2 regions of the Photorhabdus viridis genome follow, and region 1 is predicted to be linked to the other one. Evidence: predicted binding sites of a transcription regulator. Region 1 holds the regulator's gene; the other holds the start of a gene.

Region 1 (7,415 bases):
TATATTAATGAAGATTTTGCCCGCACCTGTGAACTGATGTTCAACTGTGAAGGTAAGGTTATTGTCATGGGGATGGGCAAATCCGGCCACATCGGGTGTAAAATTGCTGCAACTTTCGCCAGTACGGGTACCCCCTCCTTTTTTGTTCATCCGGGAGAAGCCAGCCACGGCGATCTCGGTATGGTTACACCTAAAGATATCATTTTGGCCATCTCAAACTCAGGTGAATCCAATGAAATTCTGTCATTGATCCCCGCATTGAAACGCCAAAAAATTCCGCTTATCTGCATGACCAACAATTACAACAGTAGTATGGGAAAAGCCGCAGACATTCACTTGTGTATCAAAGTCCCACAGGAAGCCTGTCCGTTAGGTTTAGCGCCAACAACCAGCACTACGGCGACATTGGTTATGGGTGATGCTTTAGCGGTTGCATTGCTTCAAGCGCGTGGTTTTACCGCTGAAGACTTCGCACTATCACATCCAGGCGGCACACTTGGGCGCAAACTTCTGCTGCTGGTCAGTGATTTAATGAATACAGGTGATGATATCCCAAGAGTGAATCGCGATGCCTCTTTACGTGAAGCTCTCGTCGAAATCACCCGCCAAAAACTGGGTATGACCGTCGTTTGCGATGAAAATATGTATATTGACGGTATTTTTACCGATGGTGACTTGCGGCGGGTGTTTGATATGGGAATTGATTTGTACAATGTCAAAATTTCAGCTGTTATGACAGCTGGCGGTATTCGTATCAAACCAAATGCCCTTGCCGTTGATGCATTGAACTTAATGCAGTCACGCCATATCACTTCCTTACTGGTTACCGAGGAAAATAAATTACTTGGTGTATTACATATGCATGACCTGCTACAAGCTGGCGTAGTTTAACCTGAGAGAACGTCTTAATGAGCCAATTAATTTATCTGGATACCTGTTATGGTCCAGTTAATAAAGACATTATTGAAAAAGCCGGTAGAATCCGTCTGCTGATTTGCGACGTTGATGGCGTGATGTCTGACGGCCTGATATATATGGGCAATAACGGCGAAGAATTGAAAACGTTTAACGTTCGTGATGGCTACGGGATTCGTTGCCTGATCACTTCAGGAATCGAAGTCGCTATTATTACCGGCCGTCGGGCAAAATTGCTGGAAGATCGAGCAAACACACTGGGCATTACACATCTTTACCAAGGACAAAGCGATAAGGTTTTGGCGTATAGAGAACTGTTAGATAAACTGGAGCTAACACCAGAACAGGTTGCTTACATCGGTGATGATCTGATTGACTGGCCGGTCATGGAACAAGTGGGCTTATCTGTCGCTGTGGCAGACGCGCATCCACTGCTATTACCAAAAGCACATTATGTCACCCAGATTGCTGGGGGTCGCGGTGCGGTAAGAGAACTTTGTGATTTGGTGCTTTTCGCTCAGAATAAACTGGAAGAGGCCAAAGGATTATCAATATAGTAGGTTGAAGCGAAACGAGAATGGATAAAATCAAATCCTGGCTGGCTATAATACTGACGTTAATCACCCTGGCGTTAATTGGTTGGAACTTATCTGATTCAGATGAGACTAACTCATCTTCTGATACAGATAATAGTCTGCCAACATACCAAAGCCAGGAAACCATAACCTTTGTTTATGATCCTACGGGTAAGCTGACATACAAACTGGTCGCTGATGACGTCCAGAATTATACTGAGTCAAAACTTACTTGGTTTACCAAGCCGGTATTAACAACATATGACTCAAATGCCATTGCTACATGGACAGTTCGTGCGAACAAAGCCAAACTGACCAACGACAGAATGCTCTATCTTTACGGAGATGTGCAGGTTGACAGCCTGACTGATACGACACAATTACAGCGTATGACCACAGAAAATGCTATCGTCAATCTGGTAACTCAGGATGTTTCATCCGACGATCAGGTCACACTGATTGGCGTAGGATTGAAGTCCGTCGGAATGAAAATGCGTGGCAATCTGCGGAACAAAACCGCTGAACTGATTGAAAAGGTTAACACCTACTATGAAATCCAACATGAACAACAGAATCCGTAATGCTCTTATTGCTAGTGCCATTTTTACAGTCAGCCTTCCCGCTCTGGCACTGAAAGATGACACCCAGAAGCCAATTTCTATTGATTCCGTTAAACAATCCCTTGACATGACCGGGAACACTGCCACATTTACAGAAAACGTGATCGTTAAACAGGGCTCTATTGATATCCACGCTGACAAAGTTGTTGTGACCCGCCCGGATGGCGATTCTAAAAAAATGGTTGTTGAGGCATTTGGTAATCCGGTCACTTTCTATCAGTTACAGGACAGCGGTAAACCAATCAAAGGCCGCGGCGCCAAAATGCGTTACGAAATGGATAAGGAGCTGGTTACACTGACTGGCAACGCCTATCTGGAACAGTTAGACAGCAATATAAAAGGCGACCGTATCACTTACCTAGTCCCAACCCAGCAAATGGAAGCGTTCAGTGACAAAGGTAAACGAGTGACAACTGTTTTGTTACCTTCTCAGTTACAAGAAGAAAGCCCTGCGGTTAACAACAAGAGTAAATAACGAGATATGGCAATACTAAACGCAGAAAACCTGGCAAAAGCTTACAAAGGCCGTAAAGTCGTTGAAAATGTCAGCTTAAACGTGAACTCCGGTGAAATTGTTGGCCTGCTTGGTCCTAACGGCGCAGGGAAAACCACGACTTTTTATATGGTCGTAGGCATTGTTTCACGGGATACCGGGACAATTACCATTGATGGCGAAGATATCAGCCTGCTGCCACTTCACGAACGGGCGCGCCGTGGTATTGGCTACTTGCCTCAGGAAGCTTCTATTTTCCGCCGTCTGAGCGTATTCGACAATCTGATGGCCGTATTGGAGATCCGTCAGGATCTGACTCAGAAACAACGGAAAGAACGGGCCGAAGAGCTGATGGAGGAATTCCATATCAGCCACCTACGGGACAATTTGGGTCAATCACTTTCCGGTGGTGAGCGTCGCCGCGTAGAGATTGCCCGCGCGCTGGCAGCCAATCCTAAATTTATTTTGCTGGATGAACCTTTCGCCGGCGTAGATCCAATCTCAGTAATCGATATCAAAAAAATTATTCAGCATTTGAGAGATTACGGGCTAGGCGTCCTGATCACAGACCATAACGTCCGTGAAACATTGGATGTCTGTGAGCGTGCTTATATTGTCAGCCAAGGGCAGCTGATTGCTCACGGCACACCGAATGATATCCTCAATAATGAACAGGTGAAGCGCGTTTATTTAGGCGAAGGTTTCCGGCTCTAATTCAGCCAGGAGAATTAATTTAACGCTATGAAGCAAAGTTTGCAACTCAGGCTCAGTCAGCAACTGGCTATGACACCACAGCTCCAACAAGCCATTCGTTTGTTGCAACTTTCTACGCTTGAACTTCAACAGGAAATACAGCAAGCGTTAGAAATGAACCCTTTGCTTGAGCAGGATGAAGATCATCAAGAAATCAGTAATCAGGAATCTCCCGACAACGAAACTGACGTTATGGATACGCTTGATGCCCTGCAACAAAAGGATATGCCAGATGAGTTGCCACTGGATGCCAGCTGGGATGAAATTTATACAGCTGGTACACCTTCCGGTACACGTAATGACTATAGTGATGACGACCTGCCTCTTTACCAAGGTGAAACAGCCCAAACCCTGCAAGACTATTTGATGTGGCAGGCAGGGCTGACCCCTTTCACGGAAACAGATGCAGCAATTGCTACATCAATCATTGATGCTGTAGATGATACAGGCTACCTTACTGTACCACTGGAGGATATCCTTGCTAGCATTGGCGACGATCAACTGACTCTGACAGAAGTGGAAACCGTGCTCAAACAGGTACAACATTTTGATCCTATCGGTGTCGCTGCCCGTGACCTGAAAGATTGTCTACTGATCCAGCTATCAATGTTTCCACCAGAAACACCTTATCTGAAAGAGGCGAAACTGATCGTCTGCGAACATCTGGAGCTACTGGGTAATCGGGATTTCCGCAATTTAATCCGTTTAAGTCGCTTGAAAGAAGATACACTGAAAGAAGTGATTGATTTAATTCAGTCACTTGAGCCAAGGCCTGGCTTGGCGGTAAACACAGGTGAATCAGAGTATGTCATCCCTGATGTGCTGGTTCGAAAAGAGAGTGAACACTGGCAAGTAGAATTGAATACAGATAGTATTCCGCGTTTACACATTAATCAGCATTATGCGGAGTTTGGGCAACATACACACAATGAAAGTGACAGCCAGTTTATCCGCAATAACCTACAGGAAGCTAAATGGCTTATCAAAAGCCTGGAAAGCCGAAATGACACTCTGCTGAAAGTTACACGCTGCATTGTAGAACAGCAACAGGAATTTTTTGAGCATGGCGAAGAATATATGAAGCCCATGGTTTTGGCAGATATTGCCTTCCAGGTCGATATGCATGAATCTACCATTTCCAGGGTGACTACCCAAAAATTCCTGCACAGCCCACGTGGCATTTTTGAATTGAAGTATTTTTTCTCCAGCCATGTTAATACAGAAAGTGGAGGCGAAGCCTCTTCAACTGCAATACGGGCTTTGGTGAAAAAACTGGTAGCAGCGGAGAACTCCGCCAAACCATTAAGTGACAGCAAACTGACGAGTATGCTAGCCGATCAAGGCATTATGGTTGCCCGACGGACTGTCGCAAAATATCGAGAGTCGTTATCCATTCCGCCATCAAACCAACGTAAACGTCTGGTTTGAAATGAACAGAGAAGGAAGACAATATGCAACTCAAAATAACCGGCCACAATATTGAAATTACTGATGCATTACGCGACATTATCACTGCAAAATGCAGCAAGCTGGATCAATATTTCGACAGGATCAACCTGACTCAGGTAATCCTCCGTGTGGAAAAGGTACAACAAATCGCCGAAGCCACGGTACATATTAACGGAGGCGAGTTGCACGCATCCTCAGAACATGAAGATATGTATGCAGCAATTGATGGACTGGTCGATAAACTGGCTCGTCAATTAACCAAACATAAAGATAAACTGAGACAACATTAACAGTTATTTAACAATAGCTGTAGTAAAAACAGCGGAGTTTTGCTGTAAAACAGTGCACAAATACCGGATGCCACAGCTAATCTATGGCATCCGGTATCAATTAAGCACCTAAGCGAATAGAAAAATGAATAACCAAGCAGATTTACTACTAAGCTCTGTACTTTCCCTCGAATGTACGCGTAATAACGTACATTGTTCGAGCAAAAAACGGGCTTTAGAGATTATCAGTGAGCTGGCATCTAAACGGCTTAAACTACCCGAGAATATCGTATTCGAAGCAATATTGACCAGAGAAAAAGTAGGCACTACTGGAATTGGCAGTGGTATTGCTATCCCTCACGGTAAACTGGATGAAGAAAGCTCAGATCAAGCTGTTGGCGTTTTCCTCAATCTGGAACACCCTATTGCTTTCGATGCCATTGATAATCAGCCAGTCGATTTGCTGTTTGCTTTACTGGTTCCAAACGATCAATGCCAGACACACTTACACACATTGTCATTAATTGCTAAACGCCTTGCAGACAAAAATCTCTGTCGCCGTTTAAGATCGGCACAAAGTGATGAAGAACTTTACGCAATTATCACTGAATAGCTGTTGCAATGAATGGAGAGCAACAGATAACAGTGGCTCATAATAATAACCACTGAGAAATTAAGGGGAGTCGCCTCATGGTGCTGATGATAGTCAGTGGCCGTTCCGGTTCGGGTAAATCCGTTGCCTTGCGCGCACTGGAAGATATGGGTTTTTATTGTGTAGACAACTTGCCGGTAGTGTTGCTGCCGGAATTAGCCAATACGCTGGCTGACCGCGATATTTCCGCTGCTGTCAGTATTGATGTAAGAAACATGCCGGAATCCCCCGAAGTTTTCGAAGAAGCCCTGACTAAACTACCAACCAGTTTCTCACCGCAATTACTGTTTCTTGATGCTGACCGTAATACGCTAATCCGCCGTTACAGCGATACCCGCCGTCTCCATCCACTATCAAGCAAAAACCTTTCTCTGGAAAGCGCGATTGATCAAGAAAGCGATCTGCTGGAGCCACTTCGTTCAAGGGCAGATCTGATTATTGACACTTCCGAAATGTCAGTCCATGAATTGGCAGAGATGCTGAGGACCCGTCTGCTGGGCAAACGGGAACGTGAGCTGACCATGGTGTTTGAATCCTTCGGCTTCAAACATGGCATTCCAATTGATGCCGACTATGTTTTTGATGTACGTTTCCTGCCAAACCCACACTGGGATCCAAAGCTACGGCCAATGACCGGTCTTGATCGTCCCGTAGCCGCTTTTCTCGACCGTCATACGGAAGTGCATAACTTCATCTATCAGACCCGCAGTTATCTTGAACTTTGGCTGCCCATGCTTGAAACCAATAACCGCAGTTATCTGACCGTGGCGATTGGCTGCACCGGCGGTAAACACCGTTCTGTTTATGTGGCAGAGCAGCTGGCTGACTATTTCCGCTCCCGTGGCAAAAACGTACAGTCACGCCACCGTACTCTCGAAAAGCGGAAATAATGACTGTCAAACAGAAACTTGAAATCAAAAACCGGCTGGGAATGCACGCCCGGCCAGCAATGAAGCTGTATGATCTGGTACAGCTCTTTGAGTCTCATGTTGTCTTGCGCAATGATAGCCATGTTGAAGCTGAAGCCAGCAGCGTGATTGCCATGCTGATGCTGGATTCAGAAAAAGGCAGCTATATTGAAGTTGAAGCCAGTGGTCCAGATGAAGAGCAGGCTCTTGCCGCTATCATTAATCTATTTGATGCAGGATTTGACGAAGAATAACACCACCCACTCCTCGGCTTATCATGTTCTTAACTGCTTTCATTAGCAGCACAAAACAGTTCGTGATCATGATCTCTTTCTTTTCCAGTAAGAACAGCCTACTATCAGGTTAATCATTTTAAATAACACCCCCCTCCTCACGGTGCGGGGTGTTATTTTGTGTTGGATTCCATTTGGAGTGTGGTATGACTAAACCAGCAATTATCATCAACGAATTAGACGCAGAACGTTTAGATTCCCTGTTGGAACAGCCAGCGTTTGCAGATACTAGTATCGCTGACGCTTTGAATGAGGAGCTGGATCGTGCAGAGATTGTACCTCCAGCAGAAATTCCATCCGATGTTGTGACTATGAATAGCCGGGTTCGTTTCCTTGATCTGACAAGCAGTGAAGAGCGAGTGCGCACTCTGGTTTACCCTGCGTCACTACAAGACAGTTCAGACCAGCTTTCTGTTATGGCTCCTCTGGGAGCGGCATTATTGGGCCTTCGTATTGGCGACGAAATCAGTTGGAAATTGCCAAACGGC
Region 2 (7,415 bases), on a different contig from region 1:
TGATAACCAGATAGAAAACAAAGGCATATTATGAGCAAGTCATTAAAGAATCTGATAAATCTGATGAACTTAGAAAAAATTGAGGAAGGTATTTACCGGGGGCAAAGTAAAGATTTAGGCTTTCCTCAGGTTTTCGGAGGACAAGTGATTGGTCAGGCGCTTTATGCTGCCAAACAAACCGTTGTTGATGATCGGATGAGCAACTCTTTCCATAGCTATTTCTTACGCCCCGGTGACAGTAGCAAACCCATCGTCTATGATGTCGAGATCCTGCGCGATGGAGGAAGTTTCAGCGCCCGGCGAGTCAGTGCGATTCAAAATGGTAAACCTATCTTTTATATGACCGCCTCATTCCAAAGTCATGAAGAAAGTTTTGAACACCAGAATATGATGCCGGATGTCCCCTATCCAGAAGAACTTATCCCTCAGGACGAAATTGCGAAAAAAATATCGCATCTGCTGCCGCAGAAGATGCAGAATATTTTTCTCCACCCCTGCCCGCTGGAAATGAGGCCAGTAAAATATTACAGCCCATTCAATTACCTACCAGAAGAACCTGTACGCTATGTTTGGTTCCGCAGTAATGGCGACATGCCTGCCGATCCTTTTATGCATCAATATCTGCTCGGCTATGCCTCTGATTTTAATTTCCTACCAACAGCATTACAGCCACATGGTGTTGGGTTCCTTGAGAAAGATATTAAGATAGCAACCATTGACCACTCTATGTGGTTCCATCGTCCGTTTAAACTAGACGACTGGTTACTCTATGCTATAGATAGTCCATCAGCTTCTGGGGCCCGTGGTTTTGTTCGTGGACAGATTTATAATTATGAAGGTGTACTTGTTGCCTCCACTGTACAAGAAGGGCTAATCAGGAAACGGAACAAATAAAAATAATAAGGGCAGCAAATAAGAAATCAGCATCACACTTACGGTCTCATTGCTGCCTGTTTATATCACAGATTAATTATAAGCACTCTCCCCATGGGAATTAATATCCAGACCTTCTCTTTCAATTTCAACAGTAACCCGCAGGCCTACCAGCAGATCTGCTATTTTAAAAGCAATAAAAGAGACAATTACTGACCAAACCACACAGATCAATATACTAAAAACCTGAATACTCACTTGTTCCAACATGGTTATACCCTCTGCATAACCGGTTCCGCCCAATGATTTCGCCGTAAAAATGCCAGTCAGGAAGCAACCTACGATCCCACATACACCATGTATACCAAATACATCACACACATCATCAACGCGTAACCACCGTTTTAAGGCCACTACTCCCCAAAGCCCAGCAAAACCCGCGATTAATCCAATAATTAGCGCACCACCAACACCAACCATTCCCGCAGCAGGTGTAATACCAACCAGCCCGGCAATACAGCCTGAGCATGCCCCTAAAAGAGAAGGTTTATTACGGAAAAACCATTCTGCAAAAACCCATGACAGAATAGAAGCGGCAGTCGCCACAATTGTATTCAAAAATGCCAGAGCAGCGATCTCATTAGCAGCACCAGCAGAACCTGCATTAAAACCAAACCAACCGATATAGAGTATAGCAGTACCAATGAAGACCATCGGCAAGTTATGCGGTTTAAATGCTTCTTTCCCAAAACCAGTACGTTTTCCCAGTAAGTAAGCACCAACCAATCCAGCTACAGCAGCATTAATATGTACAACTGTACCACCAGCAAAATCCAACGCACCATCCTGTGAAAGAATCCCACCACCCCAAACCATATGCGCCATAGGCAAGTAAGAAAACGTCAACCAGAACACACTGAAAATTAACAAAGCTGAAAAGCGAATACGCTCGCCTAACGCGCCAATAATCAAAGCAACTGTGATACAAGCGAAAGAACCTTGAAATGCCACATGAATTAACTGATAAAAATTGCCACTTAAGTTCGTAAGTGCCAAATTCTTTAACATCATTTGACTAAAACTACCAAAAAAACCATTCCCTAGCTCAAAAGCCAGACTATAACCGTAAATCACCCACAATACACATACCAGAGCAAAGCTCACCATAACCTGAGCCATCAACGATAAAACATTTTTACTCCGTAACAATCCACCATAAAATAGAGCGATTCCTGGAATTGTCATAAACAGAACAAGTACTGTACAAATCATCATAAAGGCATTATCAGCTCTATCAGCAACACCTTCCGCTGCCTGAGATAATGATGGTAAAAAACTGGCCACAACACCGGTAGCCACAGAGAATTGTTTTTTCATATATATAGTCTCTATCAGTGACTTACAGTGCCGCATCATTAATCTCGCCTGTTCTGATACGGATAACCTGTTGTAATTCGATGACAAAAATTTTACCGTCGCCAACTTTTCCGGTGAAAGCCGATTGCTGAATCGCATGAATTACCTCCTCAACTAACTCATCTGCTACAGCAATATCTATCTTTACCTTAGGTAAAAAATTGACGCTATATTCAGCTCCACGATAAAGCTCCGCATGCCCTTTTTGGCGACCAAATCCTTTTACCTCTGTTATGGTCAATCCTTGAACACCAAGACCAGAGAGAACCTCCCTAATATCCTCCAATTTAAATGGTTTTATAATTGTCGTAATGAGCTTCATATATCCCCCCGCCATCCGGCTATTGTGTTTGCAATAAGTAAGTAGCAAAGGGTGTGCCAGAAATTAAAATATATAAAAATCAATTAATTATAAGGTGAATATAAATTACAGAAAGAAAAATAGGGAGAGCAACGAATGTCCTCTCCCGTTAATGCACCAAATTAGTGCAAATATGGTTAAATCACCACCTCTTTCTCAGAGATTGTGCCACATTCATTTAATGTATCACTCACTTGTTGTAACTGATACATCTGATAGTAACGTCCACGTCTTACCAATAATTGTTGATGGTGTCCTTGCTCAACAACTGCACCACGATGCAGCACCAGAATAGTATCAGCCTCCACAATCGTGGACAAACGGTGAGCAATCACGATCAATGTTGTTTGCTGGCGAATTAATCGTAAAGCCTGTTGTACCGCCTGTTCCGTACCAGAATCAATATTTGCTGTCGCTTCATCAAGGATCAAAATTTGCGGTGCTTGCACTAACACTCTCGCCATAGCAAGCAATTGTTTTTGGCCGGCTGACAACGTATTACCCTGTTCTCCCAAGATGGTATGAAGATCATCAGGAAGCGTACGCACTAACTCAGCTAATTGCACAGTTTTCAGTACCTGCCAAACTTTCTCTTCTGAAATATTCCGACCAAGCGTAACATTATTAAAGAAAGAGTCAGCGAGAACGACTGGATCCTGCTGAACCATTGCCACACCATTACGTAACACCGAATGAGACAGAGACGACACAGGCCGGCCATCAAGGTAAATCTCCCCTTTCTGCCACGGGTAATATCCCATCAGTAAATTTGCCAGCGTACTTTTTCCACTACCGGTATGACCAACCAAAGCAATAAAACCATAATCCGGAACCTGTAAATTAATATCTTGTAAAACTATTTTGTCATCCCGATAGGAAAAACTGACATTTTCTATATCAATTCGACCACTGGATAGTGGTTGACTATCCATTCCATAACCTTGTTGAGGGCTATCCATTAATTCAAATATCCTCTCACCAGAAACTACAGCCTGTTGCAGGATTGATTGTTGAGAGGTCAGTTCGATTAGTGGTTCATTCAACCGCCCAAGATAATTGATAAAAGCATACAATACCCCGACACCAATCACTCCTGCTCCACTGAACCCAAACAACACAATAAGACCACACAGCACCATAGTTGACAATAAACTCAGCAATGGACGTAATAACATCCCATCTAATCGCAACGCCTGCATTCTCGCTTTAAAATGAGCACGATTTGTTGACAACATACGTTCACCAAAACGAGCCTGCTGCCGGAACTGCTGAACAACACTCATTCCATTGATAACTTCATTAAAATTATCATTAATATCAGCTAAATAACTGCGTACCTGCCTGACAATTGGCGTACTTAGATGCTGATATATCGCCATGACAATCAACACGACAGGAAAAATAAGCATTGCAATCAGTGCCATACGCCATTCGAGCACAAACATGGCTATCATCATCGCACCAATCAACGCTATACTCCGGAATACCGTAGGAACCACATTGACATAAAGATCTTTAATGACCTCTGTGTCGTTCGTTACACGGGAAATCAATTGCCCTACCGGTTGATTATCAAAAGCACTCAAAGGCTGACGCAATGCTGCATTCATCACATCAGTACGAAGTTGCTGAACCACATCAACTGACACTTGATTGAACAATAAAGTCTGGAAATAGTGTAATGCGGCCGTAATCAGTTGCAGAACAATAAAGGTTACAGACAGCCCAATAATCACTCCTGCCGGCATATTACCCGTTGCAACCATATTATCGATAAAGTAACTAATCAAAATCGGACCACTTACTTCCGCAATTGCAGCCCCCCACAGCATTAGCAGCGCCAGCCCCAACGGCTTACGATAATTTTTTCCATAAACCAGCAAACGTTTCAGAGACGGCCACAATCGGCGAACCTTAGTCATCTTGATCTCCCTCAGTGGTTTCCCCGTCATCCAATGCTGCTTCAAGCTGTTGATAATGATACATATCACGATACCATCCTGGCTGCTCCGCCAGTTGCTGATGCCGTCCCTGATGTATAACAGAACCCTGCTGCATCACCAGAATATTATCAGCAACAGTTAATGCAGACAGGCGGTGTGCGCTGATAATAACCGTGCGTTGTTGTCTCCACTGGCTGAGGTTTTGTAAGATATTGTGTTCAGTTTGCCCATCAACCGCAGATAAAGCGTCATCCAGAATCAAAATCTCTGCATCTAAAAGCAATGCTCTTGCAATAGAGATGCGCTGTTTCTGCCCACCAGAAAGCATCACTCCACGCTCGCCCACTTCCGTTTGGTACCCTTCAGGTAAACGAAGAATATCTTCATGAACATTGGCAAGACGGGCAACTTCTTCGATCTGTTCCTGTGTTGCATCAGGACGTCCCAAAGCAATATTCCCGGCAACTGTATCTGAAAATAGAAAAGGAGTTTGATTGACAACAGCAAACCGTGCTCGCCATTCATCTAACCGGATATCTGCAATTTTAATCGACTGGAAAAAAATTTCCCCATCAGTCACATCAAACTGTCTCTGTATCAACGCAAGTAGTGTGCTCTTACCTGAACCGGTTGGGCCACATATCCCCAGTAACTGTCCAGGTGATAACCGGAAGTTAATTTGACTCAGAATAGTTTTATTACTTTGCGGATAATGAAACGCTTTGATATTCACATTCAGAGTACTACGCTCAGGAGATAAATGACGGTTACCATCCGCAATAACCGGAGGCTCTTGCAACAAGCTACGGATACGGCTATATGCAGCACTTCCCCGTTCAACGATATTAAACATCCATGCCAGCGCTAACATTGGCCAAATCATCAGGCCAAGGTACATCACAAAGCTAGTGAGCTCCCCAAGAGTCAAAACACCATTCAGCACCATCCAGCTACCACCACCGATAGCCAGAAAGTTTGACATACCGATAGCAATAAAAATTGTCGGATCAAATCGGGCATCCACCCTAGCAACATACATATTCTTACGCCCAGCTTCCACAGCAACCTGTTCAAATTGATTTGATTGCATATCTTCAAGACCAAATGCCTTGATCATGCGAATGCTGGTCAGACTTTCCTGAGCTTGGTTATTCAGAGCAGAAAAGGCACCTTGTGCAGATTTAAAGCGATGATGAAGTTGATCACCATATCGTTTAATGATGATTGCCATAATCGGCATAGGTAACAAAGACAATAAAGTTAACTGCCAACTAATTTGTACACTCATCATAATCAGTACTGCACAACCCATAACCAACGAGTCAACTAAAGTGAGTACTCCTTCACCCGCAGCAAATACCACACGGTCCACATCATTAGTCGCACGGGCCATCAAATCACCCGTACGGTGACGCAGATAAAATTCAGGGGTTTGTCGGCTAAGTTGCTGGTAAAAATTATTCCGTAATTTAACCGCTAATTGATATGACGCCCCAAACAACCATAAGCGCCATATATAACGCAGAATATAAACAATCAATGCAATGACCAGCATAACACCAATCCACACCATCAATTGTTGAGATGACATAGAACCAGCACGGATGCCATCAACAATTACGCCCACCAGATATGGAGGAACCAGTAGCAGAATAGATATGATGATAAGCAGAGTCACAGCGCCAAAATAGCGACGCCACTCGCAGCGGAAGTACCAGCTTAATTGAGAAAATAATCTCACACGCGTATATCCTGAAATAGATAATATGAATGTTGAACAACATGCAGAATAATGAAGTTAACTCATTGAGTAATCATTAGCTAATCTGGTATCGGTAATGCTGTAGTGTACTTAATTTTTTCCATTGCAAAGCTGGATGTAACATCAATCAATCCCGAAACACCATTAACCATGCGCTTGTAGAAGAGATCATAGCTTTTCATATCCACAACTTCTACATGCATCAGATAATCACATTCACCGGCCATACGGTAAAAAGCCAGAACCTCTGGCATTTGCTTTATAAATGCAACAAATTCCTCATACCAGCTACTGTTGTGCTGCTGAGTTCTGATCATGACAATCACTGTCAACCCTAGCCCTAATTTTTCACTATCAATCAAAGCAACTTTGCCAACGATATAGCCTTCGTCTTCAAGCCGTTTTAAACGTTTCCAGCAAGGGGTAGAGGTAAGATTAACAGCTTCCGCCAATGCATTCAGAGACAGGCTACAATCTTTCTGTAGTAACTTAAGCAACTTGCGGTCTGTTTTATCTAACATAGTCACCTCTTATAGAAAATTTTTCCATAAAGAAACCACATATTGAAAAAAATAACAATCCATTTCTCCCAGTATAAAGTTAATCTACTCATCATCAATCATATTCTAATTAAGAGTTAATAAATTATGTCGTACAGCTGGACAACCAAGGCAATCAAAGAGATTCAGGCAGATTATCAACGCAGTTCTGACACTCATCTCATCCGCCTTAATTTACCGACTTTTCCAGGTATCCATCTATATCTGAAAGATGAAAGTACCCACCCAACCGGCAGTCTAAAACACCGACTTGCCCGTTCTTTATTCCTTTACGCACTTATCAATGGCTGGATCAAGGAAGGTACTCCAATTATTGAATCCTCATCTGGCAGTACTGCTGTATCCGAAGCCTATTTTGCCCGTCTACTTGGATTACCTTTTATTGCTGTTATGCCCTCATACACCGCAAAACGTAAAATTCAAGAAATTGAATTCTACGGCGGGAAATGCCATTTTGTTGATCATTCAGCTCAAATTTATGACGAATCAGAACGACTAGC

What was found. Region 1 encodes sigma-54, which starts transcription at its own class of promoters, with help from an activator protein. Its sites were predicted from a motif close to GTTGGCACANNTTTCGCTNT; they were not measured.
Region 2: glnK (P-II family nitrogen regulator) is a predicted target of sigma-54. The motif match lies at 2,653-2,672, and genes of this name have one in related genera.

Annotation. Positions count from the first base shown of each region.
Region 1 covers NZ_JBEJZY010000061.1:8,468-15,882, forward strand. Annotated here, with positions in the region: gene kdsD (arabinose-5-phosphate isomerase KdsD) at 1-891, shown strand, start outside; gene kdsC (3-deoxy-manno-octulosonate-8-phosphatase KdsC) at 909-1,472, shown strand; gene lptC (LPS export ABC transporter periplasmic protein LptC) at 1,493-2,071, shown strand; gene lptA (lipopolysaccharide ABC transporter substrate-binding protein LptA) at 2,052-2,585, shown strand; gene lptB (LPS export ABC transporter ATP-binding protein) at 2,592-3,317, shown strand; gene rpoN (RNA polymerase factor sigma-54) at 3,345-4,784, shown strand; gene hpf (ribosome hibernation promoting factor) at 4,808-5,095, shown strand; gene ptsN (PTS IIA-like nitrogen regulatory protein PtsN) at 5,220-5,687, shown strand; gene rapZ (RNase adapter RapZ) at 5,765-6,616, shown strand; gene npr (PTS phosphocarrier protein NPr) at 6,616-6,888, shown strand; gene rnk (nucleoside diphosphate kinase regulator) at 7,074-7,415, shown strand, end outside.
Region 2 covers NZ_JBEJZY010000031.1:33,412-40,826, reverse strand. Annotated here, with positions in the region: gene tesB (acyl-CoA thioesterase II) at 31-894, shown strand; gene amtB (ammonium transporter AmtB) at 967-2,250, opposite strand; gene glnK (P-II family nitrogen regulator) at 2,273-2,611, opposite strand; gene ABR397_RS14440 (SmdB family multidrug efflux ABC transporter permease/ATP-binding protein) at 2,788-4,572, opposite strand; gene ABR397_RS14435 (SmdA family multidrug ABC transporter permease/ATP-binding protein) at 4,565-6,334, opposite strand; gene ABR397_RS14430 (Lrp/AsnC family transcriptional regulator) at 6,415-6,876, opposite strand; gene ABR397_RS14425 (PLP-dependent cysteine synthase family protein) at 7,003-7,415, shown strand, end outside.